2 regions of the Xenorhabdus bovienii SS-2004 genome follow, and region 1 is predicted to be linked to the other one. Evidence: predicted binding sites of a transcription regulator. Region 1 holds the regulator's gene; the other holds the start of a gene.
What was found. The regulator Fur, encoded in region 1, represses iron uptake genes when iron is present. The targets are predictions, from matches to a motif close to ATAATAATGAGAACNACTATCAA.
Positions count from the first base shown of each region.

Region 1 (9,713 bases):
AACCCCTCTACAGTAAGCCGAATGGAATCAAACGTTGATAAAGCAAGTATCAATAACGTTGGCTCGTTATGCCATCCCGATGTGGAAAGAGCCAATGAAAACTTTGAGTTTTAACCCCCCCGTCTGAGCCAGAAAATCAACGATGCATATCCTGAAATAACCCACTCCCCCATATCTCTATCTTCCTGCCAGATATCTCTCCCATCAACCAGTAGCGGCTCGCGCCCAGCTAAGGTATCATTGCCCGCTATACTATTGGTACACGCCCTTTACAATTGAATTTATGGCAAAAGAACAAACTGATCGCACCACACTGGATTTGTTCGCAGATGAACGCAGGCCAGGGCGACCGAAAACGAATCCGCTGTCCAGGGACGAGCAGCTTAGGATCAATAAACGCAACCAGTTGCGCAGAGATAAAGTCAAAGGACTGCGTCGAGTGGAATTGAAGCTCAATGAAGATGCCATCGATGCTTTAAACCATCTGGCAAAAGAGCGCAATATCAGCCGCAGCGAGCTGATTGAACAAATGTTATTAGCTCAACTGGCAGAAAATCACCTTACTAATTAACGGCTTTCACTCGACAGTATGAAACGACGTTACCACACAAATCTGACAGACTTGTCATTGATGTTTGGTCAAAATAACGCTTTTAATTTTATTAAAACTGACATTTTTCCTGCTGGTTTCAGCGTGATGTGTATAGCTTAATACACAATTAAAATAAGAGGTTAACCCATTTTATGGCAATAATAGGTATATTCTTCGGCAGCGATACAGGCAACACAGAGAACATTGCCAAAATGATCCAAAAAAAATTGGGCGGTGCTGATGTTGCTGAAGTCCACGATATTGCCAAAAGCAGCAAAGAAGATATTGAAGCTTTCGATATCCTGCTGCTCGGCATTCCGACTTGGTATTATGGTGAAGCTCAGTGTGACTGGGATGATTTCTTCCCGACACTGGGAGAGATCAATTTCGATGGCAAACTCATCGCTCTGTTCGGCTGTGGCGATCAGGAAGATTACGCAGAGTACTTCTGTGATGGGATGGGGACGATTCGCGATATCATTGAACCTCTTGGTGCTATTATCGTAGGTCACTGGCCAACCGAAGGGTATCACTTTGAAGTCTCCAAAGGTATGGCTGATGATAACCATTTTATTGGCCTTGCTATCGATGAAGATCGCCAGCCAGAATTGACGGATGAGCGCGTTGAAACTTGGGTACAGCAGATTAAGGCCGAGATGAGCCTGTCAGAAATTCTTGGTGTATAAGGAGCCAAGCTCCTTTTCACGGGATAATTCCTCAATAATGTGTCATGATATCGGGATAGGTATGGTTTTCATTTCAAGTATCCGTGCCTATAATCTATCACGTGAAACAGAATCATGATTCTCTCACGATACACCCAAGTATCATAAGTTCACCTTACTAAGTTACAGGACTGAATCCGCATGACCGACAACAATAAAGCATTGAAAAATGCTGGACTTAAAGTAACACTTCCACGCCTGAAAATTTTGGAAGTGCTACAGGATCCAGAATGCCATCATGTCAGTGCGGAAGATCTCTACAAAAAACTGATTGATATCGGTGAAGAGATTGGCCTCGCCACTGTCTATCGCGTGTTGAACCAGTTCGATGATGCCGGCATTGTCACACGTCACAATTTTGAAGGCGGTAAATCGGTTTTTGAACTCACTCAACAGCATCACCATGACCATCTGATTTGCCTTGACTGCGGTAAAGTCATTGAGTTCAGTGATGAGTTTATTGAAGAGCGCCAGAAAGATATCGCTGAACGTTACGGGATCAAGCTGTCAAACCATAGTCTCTACTTGTATGGTCACTGTACTGCTGGTGATTGCCGCAAAGATAGCACAATGCATGATGAAAACTCATGATGAGAAAGCACGACACGATAAGAAGTTCTGACAATTATCCACTTCTGTGTCTCATGTAGTCTGAATAAGCTACTGCCGATTAGCTCAAGCTAATCGGCAGGCTGCTTTTTAAAAGAAATATCAGAGCGTGATTTTTACTTCTTCATCTCGGCTAAAACGCTTACCATCAGTACTGACAGAGCGCACTTTCACATTATTGCTGACATGTGGACGCTGCCTGTCATCGTAAATCGCCCATGTTTTACCGCCATCCAGCGAATACTGGATCGCTAGCCCCGGCAAGGCGATATTGGCTTCCAACGTTCCGGATACAATCCTTCCCCCAGGTACTGGCAACCGATAGGCGATGTTAGCTTTGTCCAATTTAGCCAGCTCATGTTGTCCCATCAAATTGGCAAAATCTATCCAATCATTGTTGATCGCATTAGTATCAACATAATGTGTTACGCCGCCCTTATATTCCCTGCCCTGCTGGTAATTCTGTTCCCAACTCGCCTGATGCCATGCACGTTCCGCCAATGGCAACAAGCGCGGGTAAATCATGTATTCCATCTGATCATCAGTACGCACGGTTTCGCTCCATGATTGCCCTGATAGCCCATAAGCTCCCGGCCAATGTTTGTTGCTCTGGGTATTGAAGCGGTTGCCGTCGCGATCCACCGATGTTTCAGCATTTTGTGGCATATTGTTCGGCGCAAAACTGAAAATTTTTGCTTCATCGTTGAAGCGTGTTGCCCAATAGTAGCCGCGCTCTTTCGGACTAACTTCATACGGCATATCAAGGTAGACATAATCAGGGCTGGAAACGACCACTCGATAGCCCTTATTCGCCCAATCATTGGCAGAATCATAGCCTCCCCAATAGAGTGTATCCCAGAAATTCACTGCCACATGCTTGGTGGCGAAATCTTTTGCCGACTTCGCATGTTTCAAGCCATCCTGCCATGCCTGCATTGTATCAATGCCGTGAGTATTGACGATCTTGCTGACTTCAATGGCAAAATGACTGTCAAGTTCACTAACATCTTTAACAATGCCCTGCGCTATCATTTTTTGGCAAGCCTGAGATTTTGCCCACGGTTTGTCTTCTATCTTTTTGTTGATGATCCCTTTGCCCGGTTCTATTGGGCCATCTTTGTCCTGATACCCCGTTCCCAAACGAATGTTTTTCGCTTCATCACCACCAAAATGCCATGTTTTCAACGGTAATTCCGCTTCTCTGTGCATTAAAGCGATTTCGCTGATAATTTTGTCAACAAACCGTTTGGAGGAATCCATACACGGATTTAAATAACTGCGGCGATCGTAGAACTGTACTGATGTCGCATTCGTGGTATCAGTCGGGTCAAGCAGGCGATATTCATTGGCCTCCTGCTCTTTCCCCTGTGCCATCAGGTTTTTGTAACGGGCTTCCATCGACACAACCGCTGCACGAGCGTGAGCAGGGGTATCAATCTCGGGGATCACTTCTATCTGGCGCGCTTTGGCATATTTCAAGATATCAATGTAATCCTGACGACTAAAATAGCCACTTCCCATATTATTGCTATCAGGCCCTGATCCTAATTGCGGCAACAAACATTGAGTTTCACTCAGATCATGACAGCGTTTGCTCCCGACTTCAGTCAGCTCCGGCAGACCGGGGATTTCCAGACGCCAGCCCTCATCATCGCTCAAGTGGAAATGGAATTTGTTCAGTTTATAACTGGACATTTGATCGAGCAGACGCAAGACAGCTTCCTTACTGTGGAAGTTACGCCCAACATCTAAAAATATGCCTCGATAATCGAATCTGGGCGCGTCTTTTGCCGTCAGTGTGGCAATTGTAGGATCACCATTGGCAGGGAGCAGAGATAACAATGATTGCAGGCCATAAAACACACCGGATTGATCAAATGCGACGATTTGCGTTCCTTGAGTTGTGATATTCAGCGAATAAGCCCCTTGCACTCGCCAAGTGCCCGTAAATTTGTTTGCGTTGATCTGTGCCGCAATCCGATAGCCATTATCTGTTAGCTTGATATTGTGAGAGGCAAAACGTTCTCGAATAACGTTGATTGATGCGTTGCTCAACCCGCCCAACTCCAGTTTCACACCACGGGACAGGTTTACATCTTGTGAATGGATAGTCAGCGTTTTTGGCGTCGGAATAACCTGTCCACGCAGTTTATCCCCGCTGATTTTTACCATCTGCTGGTTTTTTACAAAACGAGTTTCCGGAGTCATCAGAATATTGTTATCCAGCGTAGTCCGTTTCCACTGCTCATCTGTAAAATCAGATAAAAACGCACTCAGATCTTCCGTATCGGTATTCGCCAGTATTTTAGGCATCGCATCACCGGAAGTGGCATACCAGCGTGGCATAAAATCTGTGCTGTAAATCTGCCAGTATTCTCCAAAGATCGGTAACAAGATTTTTTCATTGGCTTTGATACCGATGAATTTTTCCGTCGGCTCCAGCTTATGTAAGTCACCCGTGATATGCGTGATTTTGTATTGCTCATGATCGACTTTCAGGATCTGGCGAATACTGTGAAAATAGATCGCCCAGTCAGAAGAGTCGATCGCCTGATTGCCATTAGCTAATGTGATATGAACCCGATTACAGGAAGCCCCGTCCGCGCCTAAAATGGCACAATCGGTTCCATGTGCTCCTGCTTGATTATCCTTAATTTTGAAATTCACTTTTAATTGACTAAGCGAATCCACTATCTGCTGTGACGTCATTTCTGCATGAACACAGCCCATTAATCCAACTGTCGTGATGAGTGCTGCCAAGGTACGCAATTTAACGCTTTTCATGAATGACCTCGTCTGAACTTATTATTCTTTTATACCCTGCAACTTCAGATTTATCGGGTATAGCTGGGTAATGCTGCTTCTGTCAGTCAATACCGCGCTATAACAAACGCAGAAACAGCGACGACAGTCCATAAAAGATGCTAATTGGCACAGTTACAGTAAATGTAATATTTTTTCCGCCCAGAAGAACAGGCTATTTTTTATACCACCAGTTATCAATAGCAAATAACCCTACATAAAATAGGACTATAAGGCAATTTTTAATCTTTAGTGGGGAGAGTCAATTTTCATTACAAATATTTTAAACATAAAAAAAGCGCGATAATAATCGCGCCTTTTTAATGTTTTGGTTATAAAAATTAGCTCTGGTTATTCCTGAGAGATCTTTGTCCAAGTATCACGCAAGCCAACTGTGCGGTTAAATACCAGATGTTCTGCACTGGAGAGGCCGCTATCAGCACAGAAATAACCTTCACGTTCGAACTGATAAGTTCTTTCTGGCTGTGCATTCACCAGCCCTGGCTCGACAAAACCTTTACGCACGACCAACGATTCTGAATTGATAGTGGATAGGAAATCATCTTCCGCCCCTGGGTTTGGCACACTGAACAAACGGTCATACAAATAGAATTCCGCTGGCACGGCATGTACCGCACTCACCCAGTGAATCACACCTTTGACTTTGCGGCCGTCAGCCGGATCTTTGTTCAGTGTCTGCTCATCATAGTGGCAGTAAATGGTAGTGATATTGCCTTCCGCATCTTTTTCAACATGCTCTGCCTTAATCACATAAGCATTACGCAGGCGCACTTCTTTGCCGAGCACCAGACGTTTGTACTGACGGTTAGCTTCTTCGCGGAAATCAGCACGATCAATATAAACCTCACGGCTGAATGGGACTTCGCGGCTGCCCATTTCTGGCTTGTTAGGATGGTTCGGCATCGTCAGGATCATTTCACCTTCCGGCATATTCTCAATCACCAGTTTAACCGGATCAAGAACCGCCATCGCCCGTGGTGCATTTTCGTTCAGATCATCCCGGATACAGGATTCCAATGCGGCCATTTCGACGTTGTTATCCTGCTTGGTGACACCAATGCGGCGGCAGAATTCACGGATAGCCGCAGCAGTATAACCACGACGGCGCAGGCCGGAAATGGTTGGCATACGTGGATCATCCCAACCGTTGACAATATTTTCGGTCACCAATTGGTTGAGTTTACGCTTGGACATCACCGTGTATTCTAGATTCAGGCGAGAAAATTCGTACTGACGCGGATGGCAGTCAATCGTAATGTTATCCAGTACCCAGTCATACAGGCGACGGTTATCCTGAAACTCCAATGTACATATTGAATGGGTGATCCCTTCCAGCGCATCGGAAATACAGTGGGTAAAATCGTACATCGGGTAGATGCACCATTTATTGCCGGACTGGTGATGCTCGGCAAATTTGATGCGATAAATCACCGGATCACGCATCACGATGAATGGAGATGCCATATCAATTTTGGCACGCAGACACGCTTTACCTTCAGCAAATTCACCGGCACGCATTTTTTCAAACAGGGCAAGGTTTTCTTCCACACTGCGATCACGGTAAGGACTGTTTTTACCCGGCTCTTTCAGCGTTCCGCGGTATTCGCGGATCTGTTCAGGGCTGAGTTCATCAACATAGGCCAGACCTTTATTGATCAATTCAATGGCGTATTGATACAGCATATCGAAATAGTCAGAAGAGTAGCGAATATTGCCACTCCAGTGGAAACCCAGCCACTGTACGTCAGTTTTAATGGAGTCAACGTACTCGATATCTTCCTTAACTGGGTTTGTATCGTCAAAACGTAGGTTGCATTGCCCCTGGTAGTCTTGCGCGATGCCGAAATTCAGGCAGATCGACTTCGCATGGCCGATATGCAGATAGCCATTAGGTTCAGGCGGGAAACGGGTATGTACGGATGTATGTTTACCCGTTGCCAGATCTTCGTCAATAATCTGACGAATAAAGTTGGTCGGGCGGGCATCTGCCTCACTCATCATTTTATTCCTCAATGCAAAAAGCGCTTTAACATAACCTTCTATATTCTAATAAGCTGAACCGAGAAACAACTCTTTGTTAGTGGGAAATGGGGTTCGGAGCAAAGTTAATGCGGAAAAGCGGGAAGACAAACCCCTTCCCGCGACAATTAAGAGAAAATCTTACTTTAGTTCAACATTCGTTACGTATTTTTGAGCAACAAAATAAGCTGTTGGTTTAACGCTCATCAATAAAATCAACTCACACGATGACTGTTCAATACGGCGATCAGTTGATCCGCACAATAAACAATATGTTCTTCATCCCAAGTAGGGTGCAGATACAAGCTGATGGTTCTCGGCAATAAAGAACGTGCAGTTTCACAGACAACATCACGGTAATTGACAGATTCAGGGGATGTGTATTCTTTCGAATGAAAAGGGAAATTGGCTGAACCAAACCCACGTAGATCTCTGAACACTTTCTCACCATAGGCTTCAGGCCACTGGATTTTAAATGCCGGAATACCTATCTTTTTCAAATCACTCAGGATGATTTCAGCAGTGCAATCCAGTTTGGCAAGATCAAAAACAATGGGATATAACCAGTACGCATTGCATCTGTCTTCATTATTCAATGGCAGGCCGTGGATCAAGTCGATATCCGCAAATTTTTCATCGTAGATCTTCGCATATCTCTTGCGATTGTTCATATTCCAATCATCAAATCGCTCTAACTCGTTCAGACCGATAATCGATTGAATTTCAGTCATACGGTAATTGTAACCGATTCGATTATGCACATGCCATGAAACTTCTTCTAAAGCGAGAAGATCAAATTTTCTTCTCACATCAAACCCATGATCACGATAAGCCCGGCATTCCCAACCTATTTCAGTATTGTTGGTCACGACCATGCCGCCCTCTCCCCCCGTAGTAAAATGTTTTGACTGGCAGAAGCTAAACGTACCGATATCCCCAATTGTACCAGCCGATTTTCCTTTATATTTTCCGCCGAGACATTGTGCGCTATCTTCGATCACTTTGAGGTTATGCTGGCGGGCAATCGCCATGATTGGGTCCATATCAGATACGACACCATAAAGATGCACGACAATAATTGCTTTCGTGCGCGGTGTAATCAGTGCTTCTATCTTAGTGGGATCAATGGTGTGCTCTTCTGTCGTATCACAAAAAACAGGAATAGCGCCACATTGTAAAACAGCAAAGGAAGTTGCAATAAAAGTGTAAGAAGGCACGATAACTTCATCGCCGGGGCCGATATTTAATGCGCCAACAGCAATATTTACGGCAGAAGTCCCGGAATTACATGAAATTGCCATTTCTGCGCCAATCCAATGCGCAAATTTATTTTCAAACTCCATGCCTTTTTTTCCAGTCCAATAATTTACTTGACCAGATAACAGGGGTTCTTGAATATCTTTCAGTGTTTTTTCTGTAAAACTTGGCCATTGTGGGAAATTCATAATTTTACACCTTAATATTTTTAAAATAGATAAAATTAATCCTATAAAATAAATCACATAACTAATCAATCAGATTATTTCAATGTTTCTTTATCAATTTTGTATTTGCTACCATAATTAATGCACCAATAGCTAATATATAAAATGCTGTCTCCAGACCAGAACTCTGGGCAATAAATCCTATTAAAGCTGGCCCAATCATAATTCCAAAATATCCAAATGTGACAATAGAAGCGACAGCATGGCTAGGAAGCATAACTTTTTGCGTTCCAGATATTGAACATAAGATTGGAACAATATTTGATGATCCCAACCCAATAAAGAAAAACCCAATCATAGATAGATTGAGAGTTCCTACATTAACAACGATAAGAAATCCAATGAAGATACTGAGTGTACCAACAAAAAATACTTTCCCCCTTCCTATTTTTGATATAACCCGATCTCCCATGAATCGTCCTATTGTCATCGCTGCTGCAAAGGCAGCATACCCAAATCCACTGAATGAAATATCAATATTACGCTCACTAACTAAAAATACTCCACTCCAGTCAATTACAGAACCTTCAATAATTCCCATTAAAAAACAAAGCAAACTTGCTACAATAATGATTCCACGAGGAAAAACAATTTTTTTACTATCGCTATCCCCATGATTTTTATGACGACTAATGAGTCCAGAAAAAGAAAACAAAAATAACACAGACAATATAAAAGATATAATTAAGCATGCTGCAAGCGCTGAGAAATTCAAATAAAGTAATATCGATACACCAGCAGCACCAAAGATCCCCCCTAGACTAAAAAACCCATGAAATCCTGACATTAAATTTCTATTTGTATTTTTTTCGACCTCAACCGCCTGAATATTCATTGCAACATCCACTGTACCAATGGATGCACCAAATATAAAAAGCATAAAACCCAGTTGAGTGACATTAGGCGCCAATATTAAAAGCGGTAAAGAAACAATAGCAAAAATTCCTGAAGATATAATAACCTTACGACAACCAAATAAAGTGGTAAGAAATCCTGTAATCGGCATCGAAACAATTGAGCCAAAGCCAAGAAAAAGTAATAAAAAACCTAGCTCTCCTGCATCAATATTTAAATCAGCCTTTACCAAGGGTATAAGAGGAGCCCACGCAGCAATTCCCATACCTGCTGCCAAGAAAACAATTCTAGTAGAAATAACATTATTCATTAAGCATCTCAACTATAATATTTATATAAAATAATTACATTTCAGTTAATTATAAATGTTTAACAGTAAATAATTTCAAATTTACATTTATAAATTCATATTGACTCTGAAAGAATTAATGCCCATCTCAGTAATCTTAATTTCATTCCAGTCATTAATTAGACCTATAACTGAATCAAACATTTTTTCTTTTCCACCAATCTGTATGACCTTACACCCTGCTGCTAATGCGCTTTGTACCCCAGCATGAGCATCTTCAAAAACTAAACAATCTTCAGCCGCAATATTCAAACGTT
Region 1 covers NC_013892.1:1,127,552-1,137,264, forward strand. The annotation lists gene ybfE (LexA regulated protein) at 284-571, shown strand; gene fldA (flavodoxin FldA) at 745-1,278, shown strand; gene fur (ferric iron uptake transcriptional regulator) at 1,459-1,908, shown strand; gene XBJ1_RS04795 (beta-N-acetylhexosaminidase) at 2,029-4,710, opposite strand; gene glnS (glutamine--tRNA ligase) at 5,080-6,747, opposite strand; gene XBJ1_RS04805 (DegT/DnrJ/EryC1/StrS family aminotransferase) at 6,984-8,213, opposite strand; gene XBJ1_RS04810 (MFS transporter) at 8,293-9,417, opposite strand; gene XBJ1_RS04815 (HAD-IA family hydrolase) at 9,505-9,713, opposite strand, start outside.

Region 2 (9,713 bases), 1.4 Mb from region 1:
TTCTCCTACTGTATATAGCCGGCAGATAAAAAAAAATATTCAAATATTACGCTAAGTTCCCGCTATAGCTTGCTATTATGCTGAATTTACTGAATTGTTGTTTTTGCTGATTTTCGTGCATTTAAAGAAGTTTTAAGCTATTTTTGGATTATCAGCACCCCTCATAGCACCCCGTTGCTTTGCAAAAATTTAAACAAGGAGAACATCACAGGTGGCCTATTATAGCATTGAAAAAGGCAGTGTCGCGTTAACGGCGGCAAGTTAGCAAAAGTGGTGTTGCCGGTTATTTAGGCCGCCAGCAAATAGAATTGTTCCGCGGGTGATAATCCATCACTTTGTGGATGTTGATATTGCCCTTTGCGTATCATGTGAATCAGTTCGATGCCGGCCAGGAGCGTCTGTGCCCGGCGAAACGATTTGAACCCCAGCATCTGTGGTTCTGTCGCATTAAGCGGTCATCAGGTAAGCTCCCCTGTTTTTGAGCGAGTCCAGAGTGATGTCCCTGATCCGAAACGCGTTTAAACGCCTCCATTATCCTGTCGATATCATGGCCCAATGTGTCCGTTGGTACCTCGCTTATGCCTTGAGTCTGCGCAATCTCGAAGAGATGATGGCAGAGCGCGGCATTGAGGTCGACCATGCCACAATACATCGTTGGGTGTTACGTCTGGTGCCCCTGCTCGGCAAGGCTTTCCGACCTCGCAAAAAGCCCGTTGGCTCCCGGTGGCGAATGGATGAAACGTATATCAAAGTGAAAGGTCAGTGGAAATACCTTTACCGGGCGGTCGATACCGACGGTCAGACGGTTGACTTCCTGCTGACCGCTCGCCGCGATGCAATGGCTGCCCAGCGTTTTTTCCGTAAAGCGATACGCCTGCACGGCAGACCCGCCGTTGTGACTATCGATAAAAGTGGGGCCAATACTGCCGCGCTCACTCTCCTCAATGCGGAAGGATCGCCTCAGCAGGGGATTGAAATCCGGCAAAATAAATACCTGAATAATCTGGTTGAGCAAGATCACCGCAATATCAAACGTCGGATACGACAGATGCTGGGGTTCAAATCGTTTCGCCGGGCACAGACGCTCCTGGCCGGCATCGAACTGATTCACATGATACGCAAAGGGCAATATCAACATCCACAAAGTGATGGATTATCACCCGCGGAACAATTCTATTTGCTGGCGGCCTAAATAACCGGCAACACCACTTTTGCTAACTTGCCGCCGTTAACGCGACACTGCCATAAATCTCATGATCGCACGGCTGGGATTGCAGGAAATATGCTGGAGCCACGTGAAGTGGGTATTGGAGCGAAAGTGAGTTTCTAAAAATCAGCATTAACCGCGCTGATCTGTCAATTGAGTAAGGTTAGCGCACCCCGTTAACGATGGGGGAGGCGTAGGGGCGACTAATCGGCCGCGCCTCCTGCCTCCATCTCATTACGTGTGGGACTTATTATCTGAATTCACGACCTGCCAATTTTGATTAATAATTTATTGGCCTGAATTTGTCACGATAGGTTCTATTAATAGCAGCTTGGTTAATTCTTTGGACGAAGGCTTACTTTCTTCTCCTTTCGGCACCACAAAAAACTCACCTTGCTTTATTATTACATGATCATCTTTAAAATCGATGCGAAGTTCACCTTCAATAACCATGAATACCTTGTCTTCATCTTTATGGGTGTGCCATATAAAATCACCGTCTGCGAGTAATATAATTATCTTATATTCGTTTGTTTGAGTTATTACCTTCGGTGACCATACTTCTTTGATTAAATCAAATTCTTGTTTTAAATTTTTTACTTTTCTCAATGCAGTCATCTGGCTCATGTTATATACCTTTCCTTTAGTGAGTTTTTGGTTTGAGTTTTTAATGCTTACCAATTATCTGGAATTATAGTCTTCGAAATCCATTGGAGATAGACATATGGGTTATCAGGCACCGAGAGTGGCACCGCCATCAATAACAATATCCTGCAACGTCATGTGACTTGCTTGTTCGGAGGCTAAAAACAGAATGACGCTGGCTATTTCGTCGGGATGGGCGATTTTCCCGAGTGGAATGCCCAGCTTAAATTGTTCGGTAACGCCATGAATCAAACGCTGGTGCGCGATATCATCATCGAACATTCCTTCCAGCATTGGGGTTAACGTGGAACCCGGCGAAACAATGTTACATCGTATCCCAAAAGGAGCCAGTTCAAGCCCTACACTCAGGCACAGGCTCCGCATTGCTGCTTTAGAAGCGCAGTAAACGGCCATATTAACGCGTGGTACATGGGCGGCGTTGGAGGCGATCGAAACGATATTACCGCTGCGCTGACGCTGGAAATGTGGAATTAATATCTTAAACAGATTGAATGCTGCACCCGCATTAACGTTGATTGAGCTTTCCCAGTCTTCACGACTTAATGTTTCTGCTGAACCAAGGCGCAAAATTCCGGCACCGTTTACCAGTATATCCAGCCCGTTTTCCTTTAGCAGTGGCGGGCAGATTTTTTGTACCGCACAATCGTCACTGACATCCAGAATCAGCGTCTCAAACGGCATTGAATCAGGGAATTTCAGATCGAATCCAAACACCTTAGCGCCTGCCTCGTGAAAGCGGAGTGCTGTGCGGTAACCGATACCGCTCCCGGCTCCTGTCACCCAGACGGTTTTTCCCTTAAAGCTGTTCATTTCGCCTCCAAATCGCCGTTCAGTAATGTGAGCCAATTGCGCAATGTGGGTTGTTTCATCAACGAGGTAAAATCAAGATCGTACCCTTCCTGCCGGCGTTTTGAGACGAAAGACATCATGCGTAGCGAGTCTAAGCCATAATCAAGCAAGTTTTCATCATCACCAATGTCGTGTACATCTTCGTCCAGTGTAGACTGTAACAGGGTAAGCAACCGTTCTCGATCCCATTGACTTTCTGCTGTGGAAGAATCGAGCGCCGACAGCACCATATCGGTACTCAACACTTGACCGGAACAGCCTGCAGTATAGCGTAGTGCCATCATATGCTCTTCTCGGCTGAAGTCTGCCAGCGCATTGCTTATCATAAAAGCCTGTATATCGCGCATAAAGGCGTCAGTGGCAGTGGTTAGGCAGCCGATATGGGCATACACGCCGCAGATCATCAGCTGATCACGCTTGTGTTCTTTCAGCTGAGTCTCCAAATCAGAGCGCTGAAATGCGCTGTAGCGCCACTTCACCAGCACATTATCCTGTTGCTCGGGGGACAGTGCTGCCACGATTTTTTGCTGTTCTGGGTAGTTGTTCAGCCCCGGTCCCCACATATCATTTAGTAACGCTCGTTCGACGTCACTCTGTTGGGTCGGCTGAGCTGTATAAAACACTGGGATACCAAGTGCATGGCAACGGGCGCGCAGAATAACAATGTTGTCGATAACTTGCTGAACCATTTTGCTTTCTTTTCCCCAGAAGTTGAGGAAATATTCCTGCATATCGTGAATCAGCAGAGCAGCACGCTGCGGCTCTAACGTCCATTCCACTTTATTTGCAGGTAAGGTGGCCTCATCGGGCAGGGTATAGTCCTGAAGTTTAGGAATGCTCATGGCGTATTTCCTCAATTTTCTAAGGCGGCGCTGGCAAGTGTACGCAACGCCTGTTTATTGATTTTTCCTACCGGGGTGAGCGGTAGTGTAGGCAGATTTTCGAAACGATCGGGAATTTTGTAGTCGGCTATACCTTGTTCGCGCAACCAGCGACGGAATACGGCTGGCTTTACAGCTTCGTGTTCGCGTGTTACCACATATGCGCAAGTTTTCTCACCCATCAGACAGTCAGGAATAGCGACCAATGCGGCGTATACCACCGCTGGGTGGCGCAGCAGAAGATGTTCAACCTCTTCAGCCGCAATTTTTTCGCCGCCACGATTTATTTGATCTTTTTCACGTCCGACGACTTTGAGGTATCCGCCGGGAAGCTGAATGACGACGTCACCAGAGCAATAAAACCCATCGCTGTCGAACACGGTTTGGTTATGTTCTGGGCTGCGGTAATAGCCCCGAAAAGTGTATGGACCTCTGGTCATTAACAATCCTGGCTCTCCGAGCGGCACTGGGAGACCTTCTTGGTTTGCTACCCACACCTCATCATCTTCGCTGATGGGGCGACCCTGAGTTGTGAAGGTATGTGTGTCGTCATCATCTAGTCGGGTGTAGTTCACCAGACCTTCCGCCATACCAAATACCTGTTGGAGCTGGCACCCTAGCTCTTTTGGGATGCGTCTGGCCAGTGCTTCTCCCAGAGGAGCACCGCCGACCAGCATCACCTCCAGACTGGAGAGTTCGTTGATGTGACCGATGAGATTGGCATACTCCAGCCAGATGCTGACAGCAGGTGGCACCAGGGCAACAAGATTGATCTGATGATGTGCGATAGCAGGAAAACATCCATCTGGACTAGGATCGGGAACGAGGACAACCTGACCACCCGCATAGAATACGCCCAGAGCTCCCGGTGAACTCATAGGATAGTTATGTGCAGCCGGCAGTGCACAGAGATATCGGGTCTTACTGCTTACGTTGCAGATCGGATTACTGGCGCGGATGCTGTAATAGTAGTCGTTGTGGGTACGTGGAATCAGCTTGGGTGTGCCAGTGCTGCCGCCGGAAAGCTGGAAAAATGCGACCTCATCTGCCGGCGTTGGTGTTGGCGTGAAGTCTCCCGGTTCTTCCGATATCAGGCGTGCAAGCGAATGGTCTGAATCTGAATTCGCATGGTGAAGCACCACTATATTCAGTTCTGGACACTGATCTATTAGAAGATCAATAAGAACATCATCATGAAACTGGCGATGTTGGCGATCGGCAATGAGTATGCTTGGCATAATTTGGCGTGCATACGCGGTTAATTCGCTGCTTTGGTGGCTATAAAGCGCGTTGACAGGTGCGACACCTAGGCGCAGTAAGGCAAAAAAGACGATATAAAACTCAGCCTCGTTGCCAAGCTGAACCAGTGCAGTTTGTCCCTGACGCACGCCGCGTCGGTGCAGAGAGGCGGCTAATCGGTTTACTGCCTCATTCAGCTCCCGATAGCTCCAGCTCTGCTCACCGCAAAATAGTGCTGTGGTATCGTTCTCGCGGTGAATATCAAGAATCTCGCTCAATGGACGATCAATCCAGTACCCTTTCAGGCGATAGAGTGCAGCCAGATCCTGAGGCCAACGGTTGAATTCAATCATAATGTCTGCTCCTGTTGCATCGCAAAACCAAGTGCGTTCAGCATGGTGTTAAATTTGGTATGGGTTTCCATCCATTCGTTTTCCGGAACAGAGTCCGGAACGATGCCGGCGCCGGCGAATAGCTCAATCTGATGGGGCCGCACTTTACCGCAGCGGATCGCCACTACCCATTCCCCGTTTCCGCGGGCGTCGCACCAGCCGACGATACCGCCAAACCAGCCGCGATCGAAGGGTTCCAGCGCGCCGATCAAATTGCGGGATGAGGTATAAGGAGCGCCGCATAATGCGGGCGTGGGATGAAGTAGGCAGGCAAGCGATAGAGCACTATCGCGATCATTGGCCAATATACCCTGAATCTCAGTAGCGAGATGCCAGAGCGTGGGCGTGCTGAACAGCGAAGGTTCAGGGATCGTCAGAGACTGGCAAAGATCCGTCAGTTGGCGACGGATAGCCTCCGTGACCACCCGATGTTCATGGCGATCTTTTCCGGAGACCAACAGCTTTTCTTTGGCATTTCGGTCACTGGCGGTATTGTCGCCTCGCCGCACTGAGCCTGCAAGGGGACAGGAGCGCAAGACATTACCCTCTTTGCGTAGCAGCAATTCAGGGCTAGCACCAATCAGCGTGCCATCTGCCAGCGGTAAGTGAAAGTTGTAGCTCTCTGGATTCTGTCTGTTGAGCTGCAGCCACAGATTCAGTGCGCTAAGCGGGGGGATGCTTTCAATCTGTAGCAGACGCGACAGCACAACTTTATCGAGCTCTCCAATGCGTAGAGGACTCAGCGCGCTCTCCACCATGGCGCAAAACGCATCGTGATCTGGAATGTAGTGAAAGAGGTGGACTACGACTTCAGCGTTGCGGTTAGATAAGCCTAAATAGTTGGTGAAGGTACTACTAGTGTCAATCAATGCGTCGGATACGGAGGTTGCGCTTGCAAGCGCCATCTGGTTACGCGTAACGACGAAAATTGTCTGCCGTATTTTGAAAAGCGGAATTGCCGTTTTGGTGCCTGGTGCACTCCTCTTTGCTACGATTCCTTGCATTAATACTATTACGTTTTTCAGCTTCGCGGTTATCACTCTCATGATGCCAATCCCGTGCTAGCCGCATACGCCTCATCAGATAACGTGGGTATTGAAAACAGTACCACCTGAAACCCAAATCCGGTGCATCTGGAGATGATTTTCACCACAAGTTTTTTTCTTATCTTAAACATAATCAAACACCGTCTGATTTGCCTTATAAAAATAATTTAATAACCATCAATGAATTTGTACTGCTTACAGGCGGCGCTGGAAACAAAATGTTCGTCATAAAGAGGTATGAGCTCTTGAGGAAGAAAACACTATTACAATATTTTAGATGTAAATGATTATCAATATAATTAGCGTTATTGGTATTAATAATTTTCTTGTAAAAACGGTTCTGTCGCATTAAGGAGAAGTGAGGTAAAATAGCGACTTTTACTCTGTGGTTGTGGTTTCATCATTTCTTTAATTTGAAAAGCCTTCAAACGTCTACGCTATCCTACCGATATTATCGTTCAATGTGTCCGTAGGTACTTAGCTTATGAAAGCATAAAAATCCTTGGTGCACTCATGCAGCAATAATCTCTGCCAAATAGTGATCTGTTTCTTTGCTTAATTTGATCCCCGGATACCAGTGCTCAAATCGCGTTTTTAAATCATTATTGAGTACCGCTGTTCGCGTCTGGAGTAGATAATGTGCACCTTGTTGACTCCATTGCATTTGCTGTTTTTTCACCATGCGCTTAGTACTACAGCCGTAAACACTATTTATCGATAGGAAATCCGCCATAAAAAGATTGAAATTGCATAGTTTCTTAATTTAGCGATTATCAGATAACACGTTGATTTGTACTACAGCCGTAATCCATATTGTGCCATGATAGGGCTCTTCTTCCTTAAATCAAAGGCGGTGTTACATGTCATCCTCTGCCAAAATCTGGGAACAGGCGCTACAGGCATGACATGCCCGTCTGACTCCCTTATTTCACTCTATCGGCCCACGACAACGCAGCCTCGCCTATCTTCGGGGGATTGCTCAGTGATGTTGAACGTAAGAATAGCTGGCAACTGGCTGAATGGATGGGGGAAAGTACTCCCGATGGCATTCAATTGGGCGATGAACAGGGGGTTCTCATCCAAGGCAATCGCATCTAAATTTGATGCGCTTTGCCCAGTACTGTAAGTAGATATTCACCATCCCAACCAGCCCGTTTACGGCGTGCTTTAATTCCCGCTTTGGTGGGAGCTAAGCGCAGTAAATTCAACGCGATTTTATTGAGTAATGCCATATTGGCGGCTGCATTGCCTTCCCGCATCCGCTGCTGATCTTCATTAAAAGCAATATCCAGACACCAATGGAGTTGCGTTTCTATTTGCCAGTGACTGCGGATCGCTGTCGCTGCCCGTTGAGCCTCTGTCGGACGTAAAGTGCTGATAAAATAACAGCTCTCCCGGCTCACTTCATTTCCTACATAGCGTTCGCGGATCACCCGTATTATGCTGTGTAAACCACACCAGCACGCCTTTTCCGGCAACCAATCAACATGGGTCATTTGTACTGTGCGTCGCTCAATGCGGCCATGTCCGGCATCCACGTCTTCATATTCGCTCAGGCGCTCCGGTTGGGATGAGACATAATCGAAATAATGGCTGACATCATTATACGGGCCGGGATGATTTTCTTTCAGGCTCAGTACGTAATCCGCGCCCGCTTCATGTAATTGATGAGCAATCGCTTTCTGGCATCCCATGGCATCGATAGTCACCAGACTTCCAGACAAAACCAATCGTCGAAGTAACTCAGGAATAGCGGTGATTTCATTGGATTTACTCTCCACTTTCACTTGTCCCAGAACTAAGCGATTGGTACAGGCAAAGGCGCTGACCAGATGGATTGCCGCCTTGCCGTTGGCTTTATCGAGTGACCGGCGCATGGTTTTGCCATCAATAGCGATGATACCCTGATCAACTCCTTGTGCCAGCGTAGATATCCAGGAGGTGAAACAGTCGGCAAAAGCCTGCGCATCAAGTGCAGCAAAGACACGACCAAAGGTATCGTGAGAGGGGATGCCATTAGTGAGATCAAGCAGTTGGGTAAAGAAATCCTGTTTAGATTCGCCAAACTCTTCAATTTCGACCCAACCTTCAGCGCCACAAATCACAGCGCAGATGGCGATAGTCAGGATATTTTCCAAACTATGCAACTGAGTTCGTTGAACTCGGGGATCTTCAAGTGAGGCAAAATGCTGTAACAAAGGGCTGACAGAGGACATAAGGATGGATTTAAAAGCTGCATAACGACATGAAATTAAACCATTGTCAATGAATTTTAGATGCGATTGCCCTGGCACCTGAACTAGGTCACGTATTCATCCCGTTGTTTCTCACGTATAATGAGGGTAAATACGTGAGGGATAGTGATGGCATTAGTTGAAGTGAAGTGTCGGTTTTGTGGCCAAACCACGCCTGTTAAAAAACACGGTAAAGGAGAAGGTGGGCATCAACGATATTATTGCCAGTCCTGTCGTAGAACCTTCCAGCTCGAATACACTTACCGGGCTTGCCATTCGGGTATGAAAGAGCAAATCGTCGAGCTTGCCATGAATAACGCCGGTATTCGTGATACGGCACGGGCACTTCATGTCAGCATTAACGCTGTTGTACGCACTTTAAAAAACTCGCGCCGCGATGTGTAACCACGCTGCCGCTGGATACCCCTGAGCTTCAGCTTATCTGTGAAGTCGATGAAATGGGGTCATTCATCAGTAACAAAAAACGGCAACGCTGGCTGTGGTACGCGTGGGAGCCTCGCTTGAAACGTATTGTCGCTCACGCTTTTGGCGCTCGTAGCAAACAGACACTCAGGACGTTGCTGGAAAAGTTATCCGCTTTTGATGTGGCATTCTGGTGCACCGATAATTTCGGGGCATATGACATATTGGCTGATGAGAAACATATCACCGGTAAACTTTATACTCAACGTATTGAACGAGAAAATCTGAACCTGCGTAACAGGCTAAAGCGACTCAATCGCAAGATGCTGGGTTATTCTAAGTCAGTTGAAATGAATGACAAGATCATTGGCACATTCATCGAACGTGAGTTCTATTATTGATGGCCAATCAACAGGTTGAATACACGACCCCTGAACTATGTTGATGAGCCCGAACAATACTGCCATCAATGAACAACCATTCTGTATCTGTATTCTCAGATAATAATTTGAATAATAAATTAAAAATAGCTTTCTTAGACCCATCATTAAAGCGCTTAAAAATGGTGTTCCATTTGCCAAATTCAGTGGGGACATCTCGCCAGGGACAGCCTGTTCGCATCCGGTAAAGGATCCCCTCGAAAGTCAGATAATGTTCTTCTTTGTGATATACATATCCACTTTGTTGCATCAATACAGCTAGCTTATTCCATAAAGGTTTTGATAACATTGTTCTTGGTATGATGGTCTGGGGTAATGGTTTTTTCGCGAAGACAA
Region 2 covers NC_013892.1:2,575,042-2,584,754, reverse strand. The annotation lists partial or broken gene XBJ1_RS21470 (IS6 family transposase) at 288-431, opposite strand; gene XBJ1_RS11070 (IS6 family transposase) at 497-1,192, shown strand; gene XBJ1_RS11065 (cupin domain-containing protein) at 1,496-1,834, opposite strand; gene dhbA (2,3-dihydro-2,3-dihydroxybenzoate dehydrogenase) at 1,940-2,683, opposite strand; gene XBJ1_RS11055 (isochorismatase family protein) at 2,680-3,564, opposite strand; gene XBJ1_RS11050 ((2,3-dihydroxybenzoyl)adenylate synthase) at 3,576-5,198, opposite strand; gene XBJ1_RS11045 (isochorismate synthase) at 5,192-6,280, opposite strand; partial or broken gene XBJ1_RS11040 (ISKra4 family transposase) at 6,792-6,968, opposite strand; partial or broken gene XBJ1_RS23015 (IS701 family transposase) at 7,195-7,333, shown strand; gene XBJ1_RS11035 (ISAs1 family transposase) at 7,375-8,496, opposite strand; one part of gene XBJ1_RS20815 (IS1 family transposase) at 8,644-8,893, shown strand; one part of gene XBJ1_RS20815 (IS1 family transposase) at 8,893-9,338, shown strand; partial or broken gene XBJ1_RS11020 (transposase) at 9,367-9,678, opposite strand.
Region 2: XBJ1_RS11045 (isochorismate synthase) is a predicted target of Fur. The motif match lies at 6,558-6,580, and genes of this name have one in related genera.